2 regions of the Cupriavidus sp. D39 genome follow, and region 1 is predicted to be linked to the other one. Evidence: predicted binding sites of a transcription regulator. Region 1 holds the regulator's gene; the other holds the start of a gene.
The links. Region 1 encodes sigma-54, which starts transcription at its own class of promoters, with help from an activator protein. Its sites were predicted from a motif close to TGGCANGNAANCTGCTTT; they were not measured.
Positions count from the first base shown of each region.

Region 2: OMK73_RS32365 (pilin) is a predicted target of sigma-54. The motif match lies at 5,319-5,336, and genes of this name have one in related genera.

Region 1 is NZ_JAPNLE010000009.1:4,086,211-4,093,228, reverse strand. Features, by position in the region: gene lptA (lipopolysaccharide transport periplasmic protein LptA) at 1-138, shown strand, start outside; gene lptB (LPS export ABC transporter ATP-binding protein) at 185-970, shown strand; gene OMK73_RS31155 (RNA polymerase factor sigma-54) at 1,106-2,581, shown strand; gene hpf (ribosome hibernation-promoting factor, HPF/YfiA family) at 2,631-2,981, shown strand; gene ptsN (PTS IIA-like nitrogen regulatory protein PtsN) at 3,362-3,817, shown strand; gene hprK (HPr(Ser) kinase/phosphatase) at 3,853-4,824, shown strand; gene OMK73_RS31135 (PsiF family protein) at 5,000-5,332, shown strand; gene rapZ (RNase adapter RapZ) at 5,452-6,369, shown strand; gene OMK73_RS31125 (LON peptidase substrate-binding domain-containing protein) at 6,436-7,018, shown strand, end outside.
Region 2 is NZ_JAPNLE010000009.1:4,351,053-4,358,070, reverse strand. Features, by position in the region: gene moaC (cyclic pyranopterin monophosphate synthase MoaC) at 1-48, shown strand, start outside; gene OMK73_RS32385 (hypothetical protein) at 287-736, shown strand; partial or broken gene OMK73_RS32380 (YMGG-like glycine zipper-containing protein) at 893-1,362, shown strand; gene OMK73_RS38515 (Wzy polymerase domain-containing protein) at 1,394-1,963, opposite strand; partial or broken gene OMK73_RS38510 (O-antigen ligase family protein) at 2,146-2,775, opposite strand; gene OMK73_RS32370 (IS256 family transposase) at 3,423-4,673, opposite strand; gene OMK73_RS32365 (pilin) at 4,769-5,251, opposite strand; gene OMK73_RS32360 (TerC family protein) at 5,613-6,308, opposite strand; gene sucD (succinate--CoA ligase subunit alpha) at 6,615-7,018, opposite strand, start outside.

The DNA of each region.
Region 1 (7,018 bases):
GGCGCCGAGAATGCGACCGCGGGCAGCCCGTCCGGCCGCGTGCGCGCCGTGCTGTCGCCGCGCCAGGAGCAGCCCGCCAGCGGCGCCGCAGCCAACCCGCTGCCGCTCAAGCCGGCACCCGCCCCCGTCAACCCCTGACCTGACGCCGCCACGCCCCCAATCCACGGATTCTGCCTTCACCTTCATGACCGCTACCCAAACCGCACCGTCCCAGCCCGCCACCCTGAAGGACAGCAGCACGCTGGTCGTGCGCCACCTGAAGAAGCGCTACGGCTCGCGCACTGTGGTCAAGGATGTGTCCCTCGACGTGAAGAGCGGCGAAGTGGTCGGGTTGCTCGGCCCCAACGGCGCAGGCAAGACCACGTCGTTCTACATGATCGTGGGGCTGGTGGCGCTGGACGAGGGCGATATCGTGCTCGACGACAAGCACATCAGCGGCCTGGCCATCCATGAGCGGGCACGCATGGGCCTGTCCTACCTGCCGCAGGAAGCCTCGGTGTTCCGCAAGCTCAATGTGCAGGAGAACATCCGCGCGGTGCTGGAGCTGCAGCTCAACGATGGCAAGCCCCTGGGCAAGGCCGAGATCGAGCGCCGGCTGGACACCCTGCTGGATGACCTGCAGATTGCCCACCTGCGCGACAACCCGGCGCTGTCGCTGTCCGGCGGCGAGCGCCGCCGCGTGGAAATCGCCCGCGCGCTGGCCTCCGCGCCGCGTTTCATCCTGCTTGACGAGCCCTTCGCCGGCGTCGACCCGATCGCGGTCGGCGAAATCCAGCGCATCGTCAGCTTCCTCAAGGCGCGCAATATCGGCGTGCTGATCACCGACCACAACGTACGCGAGACGCTGGGCATCTGCGACCACGCCTACATCATCAGCGAGGGCGCGGTGCTGGCGTCCGGCCAGCCTGAAGACATCATCGCCAACGAGTCGGTGCGCAAGGTCTACCTGGGCGAGAACTTCCGCATGTAAAGGCGCGCGCGGCGCCTGCCGCGCATCGGACTCGGGCGGCTTCGGTGTCGCCTTTCATCCTTCAAACGATCATGCGACGCCAGCGATAGCAATTTCCGTTCCACCAGCACGGAAGTTGGGCATAAAATAGGTCGCATGAAACCGTCGCTACAGCTCCGCCTCTCGCAGCATCTCGCGCTTACGCCGCAACTCCAGCAGTCGATCCGGCTGCTGCAACTGTCCACGCTTGAACTGCAGCAGGAAGTGGAACAGGCGCTGACCGAGAACCCCTTGCTCGAGCGCGAGAACGACTGGCTCGACAGCCCGTTGCGCGTGTCCTCGGACGGCTCGGTGAACCTCCAGAGCGCGCCCGCGCCAGCGCCCGCCGATGGCCAGGGCACCAGCGAAAACCGCCCCGATGGCGCCCCCGAGGCCGACGACAGCTATTCCGACAGCAACGAGGATTACGGCAACGACTGGAGCCTGGACGATTTCGCCCGCCGCCCGCAAGGCGAAGACGACGAAAAAACGCCGATGCAGCTGCGCGACGCCGAGCCCACGCTGCGCGAACACCTCATGGAGCAGCTGGCGCCGCTCAAGATTTCCCTGCGCGACAAAGGGCTGGCCATCTTCCTGGTCGAATCCCTGGACGATGACGGCTACCTGAGCGCCACGCTCGAGGAAATCTGCAGCGAGCTGCCGGAGGAGCTCGAGTTCGAGGTCGACGAGATCCAGGCCGTGCTTACGCTGCTGCAGAGCTTCGATCCGCCGGGTGTCGGGGCGCGCAACGCAGCCGAGTGCCTGGCGCTGCAACTGCGCAGGCTCAAGCATCCGCAGCGCGAACTGGCGCTGAGCATCGTCACCAATCACCTGGAACTGCTGGCGGTGCGCGATTACACGCGCCTGAAAAAGGCCCTGCAAGTGGACGAGCCGGAACTCAAGGCGGCGCATGAACTGATCCGCTCGCTCGCGCCCTATCCCGGCCATGCCTACAGCCGGCCGGAAGCCGACTTCGTGGTGCCCGATGTTTTTGTTCGAAAGTTGAGCGGCGGATGGATCGCCCATCTCAACCCGGATGTGATGCCGCGGCTACGTATCAACGACATGTACGCGCAGATTTTGCGCGGTGCAAAAGGCGATGCCGGCGCGGCGGGACTGCAGCAAAAACTGCAGGAAGCACGCTGGTTGATCAAGAATATCCAGCAGAGGTTCGACACGATATTGCGCGTCGCACAAGCCATTGTCGAACGTCAAAAGAACTTCTTCACCCACGGTGAAATTGCGATGCGCCCCTTGGTTTTGCGGGAGATTGCCGATACACTGGGTTTACACGAGTCCACCATCTCTCGGGTGACTACCAATAAATACATGGCAACGCCGATGGGGACTTTCGAGCTGAAGTATTTTTTCGGCTCTCACGTATCCACAGAAACCGGCGGCGCGGCCTCATCAACGGCAATCCGTGCGTTGATCAAGCAATTGATAGGAGCCGAAGACGCTAGGAACCCCTTGTCCGACAGCCGGATTGCCGAATTGCTCGGCGAGCAAGGCTTTGTGGTGGCACGGCGTACCGTTGCCAAATACCGCGAAGCGCTCAAGATTCCCGCGGTCAATCTCCGTAAGACTTTGTAGCCGAGCTGCATCGCCTGCCTGATGCAGCTCTTTCAGAAGGAGAAACGCTATGAACTTCAAGATCAGTGGACACCACTTGGACATCACGCCCCCTCTGCGTGAGTACGTGGAAACGAAACTGGAGCGTATCGTCAGGCATTTCGATCAAGTCATTGGCGTAAGTGTGCTGCTCTCTGTCGACAATACAAAAGAAAAGGACCGGCGGCAGTACGCGGAAATCAATCTACATCTCAAGGGCAAGGACATCTTTGTCGAAGCGCATCATGAAGACCTGTATGCCGCTATCGACGCATTGGTCGACAAGCTCGACCGGCAGGTGATTCGCCACAAGGATCGCGTGCAAAGCCACGACCGTGAAGCGGTCAAGTACCAGATGGCCGCATCCCAGATGCAGCAATGACCGTGCCTGGCGGCCCACATACCGGGCCGTCGGTGTCAGTCCATTGAAAACGGAATCAAGCCGCGCCCAGAGCGCGGCTTTTTCGTTCCAGCCTCCCCCTTCGGGCCACGCAGGGGATTCCGCAACGCATATGTACCGGTGTATGCTGTGCCATACATAGTTGATTTGCCTGGCCATTTCCGTGCATGCGGCACCGCTTCAGCGCCTCGGCTATTGCAATGCACAAAGCGGCAGCGGGCCTGCTCTATAATGGCCAGACGCCCGACACCGGCATGGGGACACCCGGTGGAAACATCGGGCCTTGGTTTTTATCTTCTTTCCGCCCGGCGGGACGCCTCCTTGCCCCGGGCCTGCTTACTAGAAAACCCTGCGCATTCCACATGAATCGTTTGGCTAAATTGCTGCCACCCGGCAACATCAACCTCGACGTCAGCGTCACCAGCAAGAAGCGCGTGTTCGAACAGGCCGGGCTCCTCTTCGAGAACAACCATGGCGTTGCGCGCGCGACCGTGACCGACAACCTGTTCGCCCGCGAGTCGCTGGGGTCCACCGGCCTTGGCGCCGGGGTTGCGATCCCCCACGGCCGCATCAAGGGACTGAAGCAGCCGCTGGCCGCGTTCATGCGCCTGGCCGAGCCGATCCCCTTCGAGTCGCCCGACGGTAAGCCGGTAGCGCTGCTGATCTTCCTGCTGGTGCCCGAACAGGCCACCCAGCAGCATCTGGAAATTCTCTCCGAGATCGCCCAGTTGCTGTCCGACCGCGAGATGCGCGAAGGACTGGCTACCCTGCCCACCCCCGACGACGTGCATCAGTTGCTGACGCAATGGCACCCTTGATCCGCCACTGAAAGCCCGTCCCTGAAAGCACCCGAATGGAACTCACTGGCGTCACCTCGCAGTCGATCTTCGACGACAACGCAGCCGATATCAAACTCTCCTGGGTAGCAGGACTGGAGGGCGCGGACCGGGCCTTCGATGTCGAGTTTGCGCGTGAAGCCACGTCCGCGGCCGATCTCGTCGGCCACTTGAACCTGATCCACCCGAACCGGATCCAGGTGCTGGGCAAGCCCGAAATCACGTATTACCAGCGCCTCGACGACGAGATGCGCAAGCGCCAGATGGGCGAGCTGATCCTGCTGGAGCCGCCGTTCCTGGTGATCGCCGACGGCATGGAGCCGCCGCCGGACCTGGAACTGCGCTGCACGCGCTCGTCCACCCCGCTGTTCACCACGCCGGTGTCTTCCGCGGCGGTGATCGATCACCTGCGCCTCTACCTGTCCCGCATTTCCGCGCCGCGCGTGACCATGCACGGCGTGTTCCTCGACATCCTCGGCATGGGCGTGCTGGTGATGGGCGAATCCGGCCTGGGCAAGAGCGAGCTCGGCCTGGAACTGATCTCGCGCGGACATGGGCTGGTGGCGGACGATGCCGTGGATTTCGTGCGCCTCGGGCCGGACTTCATCGAGGGCCGGTGCCCGCCGCTGCTGCAGAACCTGCTGGAAGTGCGCGGCCTGGGCCTGCTCGACATCAAGACCATCTTCGGCGAGACCGCGGTACGCCGCAAGATGAAGCTGAAGCTGGTGGTGCAGCTGGTACGCCGCAACGACGGCGAATTCGAGCGCCTGCCGCTGGATTCCCAGTATCTCGACGTGCTCGGCCTGCCCATCCACATGGTCAAGATCCAGGTGGCGGCCGGCCGAAATCTCGCCGTGCTGGTCGAGGCCGCCGTGCGCAACACCATCCTGCGCCTGCGCGGCATCGACACGCTGCGCGACTTCATGGACCGCCAGCGCGCCGCGATGCAGGCCGATGTCGCATCGCGGGGCCAGGGTCGGCTACTCTAGGTTTGGCAGCCCCGTAGAGGGGCTGTTTTCAATTGCTTACATCCAGCTGCGCTTCGATCGTCAACGCGATCGGGGCATAGGCCGTTTTGTGCAGTAATGGGCATTGGGCCCAGCCCCGAGTTGCCGAGCCGACAGGCCAGCAGCCATGAAGTTTTCCACAGCCAGGAGAGCAAGCATGAAAAGATTGATCGCGATGTGCGTGCTGGTAGCCCCGCTTTTTGCCACCGGCGCCTTCGCCCAGAATGCACCGGCCGCTGCACCTGCGGCACCGGCGGCCCCGGCGGCCCCTAACACCCAGCAGGACAAGATGAAGGCTTGCAACACGCAGGCCACCGGCAAGAAGGGCGACGAGCGCAAGGCCTTCATGAGCAACTGCCTGTCCAACAAGCCCGCGGCCGCACCCGCCAAGAACAGCCAGCAGGAAAAGATGAAGACCTGCAACGCGCAGGCCACCGGCAAGAAGGGTGACGAGCGCAAAGCCTTCATGAGCGATTGCTTGTCCAAGTAAGCTGCCGGCATCACTTGCGGCGCGGACATGTAAAAATGGCGAACCTCTTCGGTTCGCCATTTTTACTGGCGCGTCGCCGTCATGACGGCGTCATCACCTGATGTTATGCTTGTCACGCTATGCGCATCATACTTATCACCGGGATCTCCGGCTCCGGCAAATCCGTTGCCCTGAACGTACTGGAAGATGCGGGCTATTACTGCGTCGACAACCTGCCGGCTCAGTTTATCCCGGAGCTGGCCCAGTACCTCGCGGCGCAGGGCTACACCCATCTGGGCGTAGCCACCGATATTCGTAGCCGCGAATCGCTGGACGAGTTGCCTGGCACGCTTCGCGACCTCGCCTCCGAGCACCAGGTGCGGGTGGTCTTCCTGACCGCCAATACCGATGCGCTGGTGCAGCGCTATTCCGAGACGAGGCGGCGCCATCCGCTGTCGATGCGCGCGGCCATGGCCGGGCTCTCGGCAAATCCCAAGAACGAGAATCCTGCGGATAGCGCCGCCGAGGCCACATTCAACGACACCTCGCTGATCGAGGCCATCGAGATGGAGCGCGAGCTCCTGAGCCCGCTGGCGGAGGCTGCGCACCGCATCGACACCAGCAATGTGCGCACCAATACACTGCGCGCGTGGATCAAGGAATTCGTGCGCGGCGATGACATCAAGCTCACACTGCTGTTCGAGTCGTTCGGCTTCAAGCACGGCGTGCCCAGCGACGCCGACCTGGTGTTCGACGTGCGCTCGCTGCCCAACCCCTATTACGACCTGGCGCTGCGGCCGCTAACCGGCCGCGACGAGCCCGTGATCGATTTCCTGCAGAGCCAGCCGATGGTGCTGGCCATGGCCGATGACATCCGCGCCTATGTGGAAAAGTGGCTGCCAAGTTTCATCGCCGACAATCGCAGTTATCTGACCGTCGCAATCGGGTGCACGGGCGGCCAGCATCGCTCGGTCTACATCGCGGAAAGACTTGCCAACTATTTTCGCGCCCATGGTAATGTGCTGGTGAGACACCGCGAGCTCGCACCGGGCGGCTGAACGCCGCACCGCCAGGTTTCGCGGCCAGGCTCGGCAATCCCCGCCCGAAACCTTTGCTGGCTCAGCATGTCCTCACCCGCCACGCCCAGTTCATCCGCATCCAGCCCCGCCTCGCACAGCACCTCGGCGGCGCCTACGCTGGATAGCCTGCCGCTGTTTCCACTGCACACCGTACTCTTTCCCGATGGGTTGTTGCCACTGCGCGTGTTCGAAGCACGCTATGTGGACATGGTGCGCGCCTGCATGCGCGATCGCACGCCCTTTGGCGTCTGCCTGATCGCCAGCGGTAACGAGGTCGCGCGGCCGGACGAGCCCACGCTGCCCGAGCCGATCGGCTGCCTGGCCGACATCGTCGACTGCAATATGGAGCAACTTGGCGTGCTGCTGATCAGCGCGCGGGGCCGCCAGCGCTTCCGGCTGCTGGGCCACAGCTTGAACCCGGATGGCTTGCTGGTTGGCCAGGCGGAATTGCTGCCGCCCGACATCATCGACTGCAAGCTGGAGCTGCTGGGCGAATGCCTGGCCGTGCTGCGGCGTATCGTCGCCTCGCTCCATGCGGAGCATCCGGGCAAGCTGCCGTTCACCGAGCCGTTCCTGTGGGATGACCCCAGCTGGGTCGCCAATCGGCTGTGCGAACTGTTGCCGGTGC
Region 2 (7,018 bases), 260 kb from region 1:
CTGGAGAAGCATGGAGGCAAGTCGGGGGATTGGGTCTCAGGCACCTGAGCAGGACGCCCGGCACGCGCCGCATGTGCCTGATCCGCATCGCCGCCGCGAGCCGCCTTTCTTACCAAACCTGACACAGTCTTACGTCAGAGCCGCTTCCGCTGTAACAAGCGTAACGCCGCATTTCGCCAGCAGGCGTCACATCGCGGGCTACGGCAAATTGGTATTCAATGCAATCTAGGGGCGCGAACTGCGCCGCCAGCGGGACCACGTTCCGCGTCGATCCAAGGTGGGCAACATGAACGGGCGTAGGGTTGGCCAGCTCTTGCTGGTGTTGGCAGCGCTGGGCGCGAGCGGTACCGCGCTGGCGGGAAGAGGCGGCGGCGGCTGGCACGGTGGTGGCGGATGGCACGGCGGCGGTGGCTGGCATGGTGGCTGGCACAGCAGCGTAGGCGTCTACATCGGTCCCGGATTTGGCTACGGATACGGGTGGGGCTACCCCTACCCGTACTACTACCCGCCCGGCTACGCCTATGGTCCCGCCGTCGTCGGGGCACCTGCGTCGCCGCCGCAATACATCGAGCAGGGCCAGGACGACACGATGGAAATGGACAGCGGCGGTGTAGCGGCACCCGTGCCCCAGCAGCAGGCGTTTTGGTATCGCTGCGCGCGGCCGGATGGCTACTACCCGTACATCAAGGCTTGTCCCGGCGGCTGGCATAAGGTGCCGGCACAGCCACCCGCCTAGCGTCTGACGCTTGACAGGGCCGGTACGCTGAATGCCCGAAACGCCCACGGCGCGGCGCGCAATCGAAGACCAAGGTATCGAGGTGCCGAGATGAAAGTCCTTAACCACGTCAACCGCCCCAGCCTGCCAATCCTGCTGAGCCTGCCGCTCGCGGCGATGGTGCTGGCCGGGTGCGCCGTGATGCCCAGCGGCCCCAGCGTGATGGTGCTGCCGGGCACCGGCAAGAACTTCGACCAGTTCCGGGCCGACGACAATAGCTGCCGCCAGTACGCCTTTGGCCAGGTAGGGGTGTCACCGCCAACCAGGCGGCCACCAATAGCGCGGTAGGCAGCGCCGTGGTGGGCACCGCGCTGGGCGCGGCGGCCGGGGCGGCTTTCAATGGCGGCTCGGGCGCGGCGGTGGGCGCGGGTGTCGGCCTGCTCACGGGCGCGGCGGTCGGGGCAGGCAATGCCCAATATGCCGGCTACGGCAGCCAGCGTCGGTACGACGCCGCGTATGTGCAATGCATGTACGCAAGCGGCCACCGGGTACCGGTCTACGGGCGCATGGCCTCAGTCCCGCGCCCTGCCGCAGCGCCGACGTACTACTATCCGCCGCCCCCGCCCCCGGGCTACGCGCCGCAATAACCCTGCGTAGCGCGGCCCTGCTCAGGGACGCTCACTCCGCTTTGTGTTTGGCGCGCAGCTGCACCCAGTCGCAGAAATCCCGCGGCCGCGCCGCGGCGTCGACTTCGGCGCAGCGTTGGGCGAGGGCCGCGAACTGGTTAGCCTCATCCCCCGCGAAGTAAAAGCGCAGGCGCTCCAGCCATGCACGGGCCTGTACCGGGTCACCGGTCAGCGCCATCAGCCAGGCGGTGCGCGAGATCAGCGTCGGCGTCGGCAGCAGGTGCACCGCGGCGATATGGGGCCCGAGCAACTGCGCCGCGTTCTCCGGCGTGATCTTCGCCTCCTCGATCGCGTCCGACGCGGCCGCTTGCCGGAACCAGAAGTTCGGCATCGGCAGTGCGGCCCGGCGCTCGGCACGCGCGTACTCGCGCGCCTCGGCACGGCGGTAGTCCTGCCACATGGTGGCCAGGATGGCCGCCGCCACGCCAGCGAATACCACGCCCGCCAGCACGGCAAACCCGCGCGGCACGCGCAGGCGGCCGAACCCCGATGGCTCCAGCCAGCCCAGCAAGAAGCAGAACGGCAGCACGAAATACAGGTAGTGCAGCGGGTACTCAAGCATGGAATGCGCACACAGCATCGCCAGCCAGGCCAGCACCAGCCCCGTCTGCGCGCGCTCGGGCGCACCCCGCGCCACAAGCGCTGGCGCGCCACGCGCCATAGCCATGCCAGCAGGCTCAGGAACACACCCGCCGCGCCGATCACGCCCGTCTTGGCCAGCATGTCCAGCACGGCATTGTGCGCATGCAGCGACATCTCCACCTTCACGCCCACCTGCGCGAGCTGCTGGAACTGTGCCCAGCCGTATTCACCCCAACCCACTCCAAGCCACGGATGCGCGCGGAACATCGCCCACGCATGCGTCCACATCGCGGCGCGCCACGAGAGCTGGTCGGCCCCCTGCATCTGCGCAACGGTATCGAAAAGGCGCCAGTCCATTGCCTGCCCGGCGCTCTTGATCGCCGGCTGCAGGATCAGCAGCAGCGCCACCATGGCCACCGCGGCGAACGCCAGCCCAGCAGGCCGTCGCATGGGATTGCGCCCGGCGTGGCCGGCGCGCTGCATGGCACCCGCGAATCCACCCAGCTCGCCCGGGCCGCCAAACGCCGCCCCGCCCCGCGCCAGCCAGGCAGCGACCAGCGCATAAATCGAAGCCAGCCCCACATGCAGCACGCCCGTGCGCGAGCCGGACAGCACGATGCCGCTCACCAGCAGCAACGCCGCCGCCAGCCAGGCCGGCGCCCGCAGCCACCCGCGAGCCGCCAGCCAGACCCCCGCCGCCAGCGCGATCCCGGCAACCGTAGCCTGGTGGTTAGGCTGGTTCAGATTGCCCCACAGGCGGCGGTTATCGTCGTAAAAGTAAGTGGACACCATCCCCAGCGTGTCGGGCTCCAGGCCGAATACCTGGACCCACTGTGCGAGCGTGCCCAGCAACCCGGCCACCAGCCAGGCCATTGCCAGCACATCGACCATCGTCTGGCGCTCCACGGGCGTCGCGGCACGGCCCTGGCGCCAGGCTGTCCACATCACCGCGCCAGCCAGGGCCAGCGAAAGCTCGGTAATCAGCCGGCTGCCCGACACATCGGCCATGCCGGTCAGCGTTTGCGTGACGCCGGTGGCGATCAGCCAGAGGGGGAAAAGTAGGATCCAGGGGAATTGGGCGGGAGCAGCGTTGTAGGCCGTGCTCCTGCCCTGCCGCAGCGCCGCGGCGCCCAGCAGGATGACAGCGAGCGCGAACAGCAATGCCGAGGTCCATTCGCCGTAGAAGGTGGCGAGCGGGAGCGTGTGCCGGGAGACCAGCAGCGGCAGCGTGAGGGCTACGGCGAGGAAGCTGAGAGGGATGGCTGACCGAGAGGGCAGCATGTGGGGTGCCTTGTTATGCCTTGGGGGCAGAAGGCGGATGATAGCTTGGGGACTGGGTAAAGAAAAAGCGCCCGAAGGGGGTGTCAGGATTTTTGTGTGCAAGGCTAAAAACCTGCCTGCCGGGCAGGCTGCCCGGCAGGCAGGCCTTTGATCCTATCTCAGCGATGGGGTTGTGTGAAGCGATCCTCGTAGAGGATCGCGAACTGGTTCATGGCGGCTTTCCAGTCGTGCGTGGCGCTGCCCCACTTGCCGGTGATGTTGCGCAAGGCTAGCCACAGCAGTTTGGTGGCCGCTTCATCGCTCGGGAAGTGCCCGCGGGTCTTGATAATCTTACGCAGTTGCGCGTTGATGCTATCGATGGCATTCGTGGTGTAGATGATCTTGCGGATGGCCGGCGGGAACGCAAAGAATGGAATCACCCGGTCCCAGGCGCGATGCCAGGAGGCTGCAATCGGTGGGTAGCGCTTGCCCCAGTCGCTTTGCTCGAAGGCCAACAGCGCCGCCTCGGCGGCCTCAACCGTGGCAGCCGTGTAGACAGGCTTGAGCGCGGCCGCCACCACACGGCGGTCCTTCCAGCTCGCGTAGTCCAGGCTGCCGCGTATCAGATGCACGACACAAGTCTGCAGTGTCGTGCTCGGGAACACCGCGTTCAGGGCCTGCTCCATGCCCTTCAAGCCGTCGGTCACCGCGATCAGGATGTCTTGGGTGCCTCGCGTCTTCAGGTCGTTGAACACCTTCATCCAGAACTTTGCCCCTTCGGTGGTCTCGATCCACAGGCCCAGGATGTCACGCGTGCCATCGGGCAGCACGCCCAGCGCCAGATAGACCGCCTTGCTGCGCACGACGCCATCCTCGCGCATCTTGACCCGCAGCGCGTCGAAGAACACGACCGGGTACATGACCTCCAATGGACGGGCCTGCCAGGCGGTGACTTCCTCCATGACCGCATCCGTTACCGAGCTGATGAACGCGGGCGACACCTCAGTGCCATACTGCTCGACCAGGAACGCCTGGATCTCGCGTACCGTCATGCCGCGCGCATACATGGCGATGATCTTGTCGTCAAAGCCAGTAAAACGCCGGTCGTGCTTGGGAATCAGGATGGGCGCGAAGCTGCCGTCGCGGTCGCGCGGGATCGCCAGCCGCAAGGGTCCCGTGTCCGTAAGCACGGTCTTGGCGCTGGAGCCATTGCGCTGGTTGGTTGCATCCTCGGGGCGCTCGGCACCCGCCGGGTAGCCCAGGTGATGGCCCAGCTCCGCGCCCATCGCCCGCTCGATCAGGGCCTTCTTGAACGCCATGGCGGCGTCTTGCACCGCCTCAGCAGTCATCGGACCTTTAACGAACTGATCGATCAGCTCCTTAGGGATGGTCGGAAGGTCCCTGGGTATGGCCTTTGGTTTGCGTGGCATTACATGCTCCTTGTCGACATGTTATGCCCTGCACACAAAATCCCGTACAGGCCCCCCGAAGGCGCTTTTTCTTTACTGATCAAGTAGAGCTTAAATCACACACCTGTCTGCGGCTTCCCGCAAACAGTAGTCGCAGCCGTGAATGTCACCGAGGAAGCGGTGACGGCCGGCGTGAACGTCACCGTACAACCACCGGTTGCTAACGCAAGCTTCCCAACAATAGTGATTACGCCAGCGGCGGTAACGCCATAGTCCACAGTGCCATTGGTCGGTGTCGGCATAGCGGTAAAGCCACCACCCGCTGCAGTTGCAAGTGCCGCGGAGGTATTGCAGGGAGCGGCAATTGCCCCCGCTGCCAGCGCGTTCGTCTGCGCACATTCCGCGATGGCCTGCTTCAACGCAGCAATCGACGAAATGTTTTCGGTCCAACGGCTACGCGTCACATAATCCTGATACTGCGGAATCGCGATCGCAGCCAGAATACCGATAATCGCAACCACGATCATCAGTTCGATCAGCGTGAAGCCCTTCTGGGCTCGGCGGCCCAGTTTTTTCAGTTGTTGAACCCGTTGTTGCATGATTGACCCCTCGAAGGAATTTTGGATACAAATCGAAACATTTTGTTTCATGTGATGCCGTAAGTTCTTAGCACTTAGCGTGCCAGCGCCGGCAAGCCTTGATGGCTCGTCGACGGGTGACAATTTTCGCCACTTAGGCCCATTCCGAGCGTTGATCGGGCGCAAATTTTGTCACTAAGTATGACGCGGAGGGTCAGTAAACCGATGTTTTAGCTTAAGTCAGTCTGAAAGCGCACTGACATCACGGCCATATCCACCCCATGGGATGCACAGCAACCCAAAAACAAAACGGGCAGCTCCCGGGCCGCCCGTTTTTCCGGCGGCGCCCCCAACGGGGATGCCACCTACCCTACAAAGCGCGTCAAGCCGTCTGTGGCGCTCGCTTATTCAGCAGCTTGCCAACCACCACCACCAGCGCGGCGCCGATCGCGCCAAACACCAGGTGGGCATGCGGCACATGCATCTCGAACCACGCGGCGTCCACCGGGTCGCTGACCAGCATTTCACCCGCGAGGTAGCCCAGCAGCGCGGCGCCCAGCACGATGATGATGGGGAAGCGGTCCATGACCTTCAGCAGGATGGTGCTGCCGAACACGATCAGGGGGATCGACAGGCCCAGGCCCAGGATCAGCAGCATCAGCTGGCTGCCTTCGGGTCCCTTCTGCGCGGCGGCGGCCACGGCCACCACGTTGTCGAGCGACATCACCAGGTCGGCGATCAGGATGGTGCGGATCGCGGCCCAGATATTGTCCTTGGCCGAGTGGCCTTCTTCGTCGTCGTCGCCGGTGAGCAGTTGCACGCCGATGTAGACCAGCAGGATGGCGCCGACGATCTTCAGGTACGGCAGGCTCAGCAGCTTGACCGCGGCTACCGTCAGCACCACCCGCATGATGATGGCGGCGGCGCTGCCCCAGAAGATGGCCTTCTTCTGCTGGGCGGGCGGGAGGTTGCGGGAGGCCAGCGCGATCACCACGGCGTTGTCGCCGGAGAGCACGATGTTGGTCAGGATAATGGATCCCAACGCGATCCAGAAGGCGGTGGAGGACAGCAGTTCCACGGTAAAGCTCCTCGAGTTTCTTAAATTATGATTCGAACGCCACACAGCGCTGCCAAAACCTGCGGCGCCGATGGAATTTCGCATGTCTGAGTCTTCAGACATGAAGATTTACCGTATCAAGCTTTCGATTCGGTTTCAATCGGCATGTCACGCGCCTCGGGAGATACCCTAGGTGACCGGCACGCCAGAATGACATGCCCCCGCACGAAGGCGGGGGCATCGAGGGCCGGCGTGCGGTCGCAGTCATGCGAGCGCGCCGGCTCCGGCAAGCTTTCCCGCCCGGAGGCGGGAGGCTGCGTTTCCGTATTACAGGATCGACTTGAGCAGGCGAGCCATTTCCGACGGGTTCTTGGTGACCTTGATACCGCAGGCTTCCATGATTTCCAGCTTGGCTTGCGCCGTGTCGGCACCACCCGAGATCAGCGCGCCGGCGTGGCCCATGCGCTTGCCCGGAGGCGCGGTCACGCCAGCGATGAAGCCAACTACCGGCTTCTTCATGTTTTCCTTGATCCAGTAAGCCGCATTGGCTTCGTCCGGACCACCGATTTCGCCAATCATGACCACGGCGTCCGTTTCGGGATCGTCGTTGAACATCTTCATGATGTCGATGTGCTTCAGGCCGTTGATGGGGTCGCCACCAATGCCCACTGCCGACGACTGGCCCATGCCCAGCGCGGTCAGCTGACCCACTGCTTCATAGGTCAGCGTGC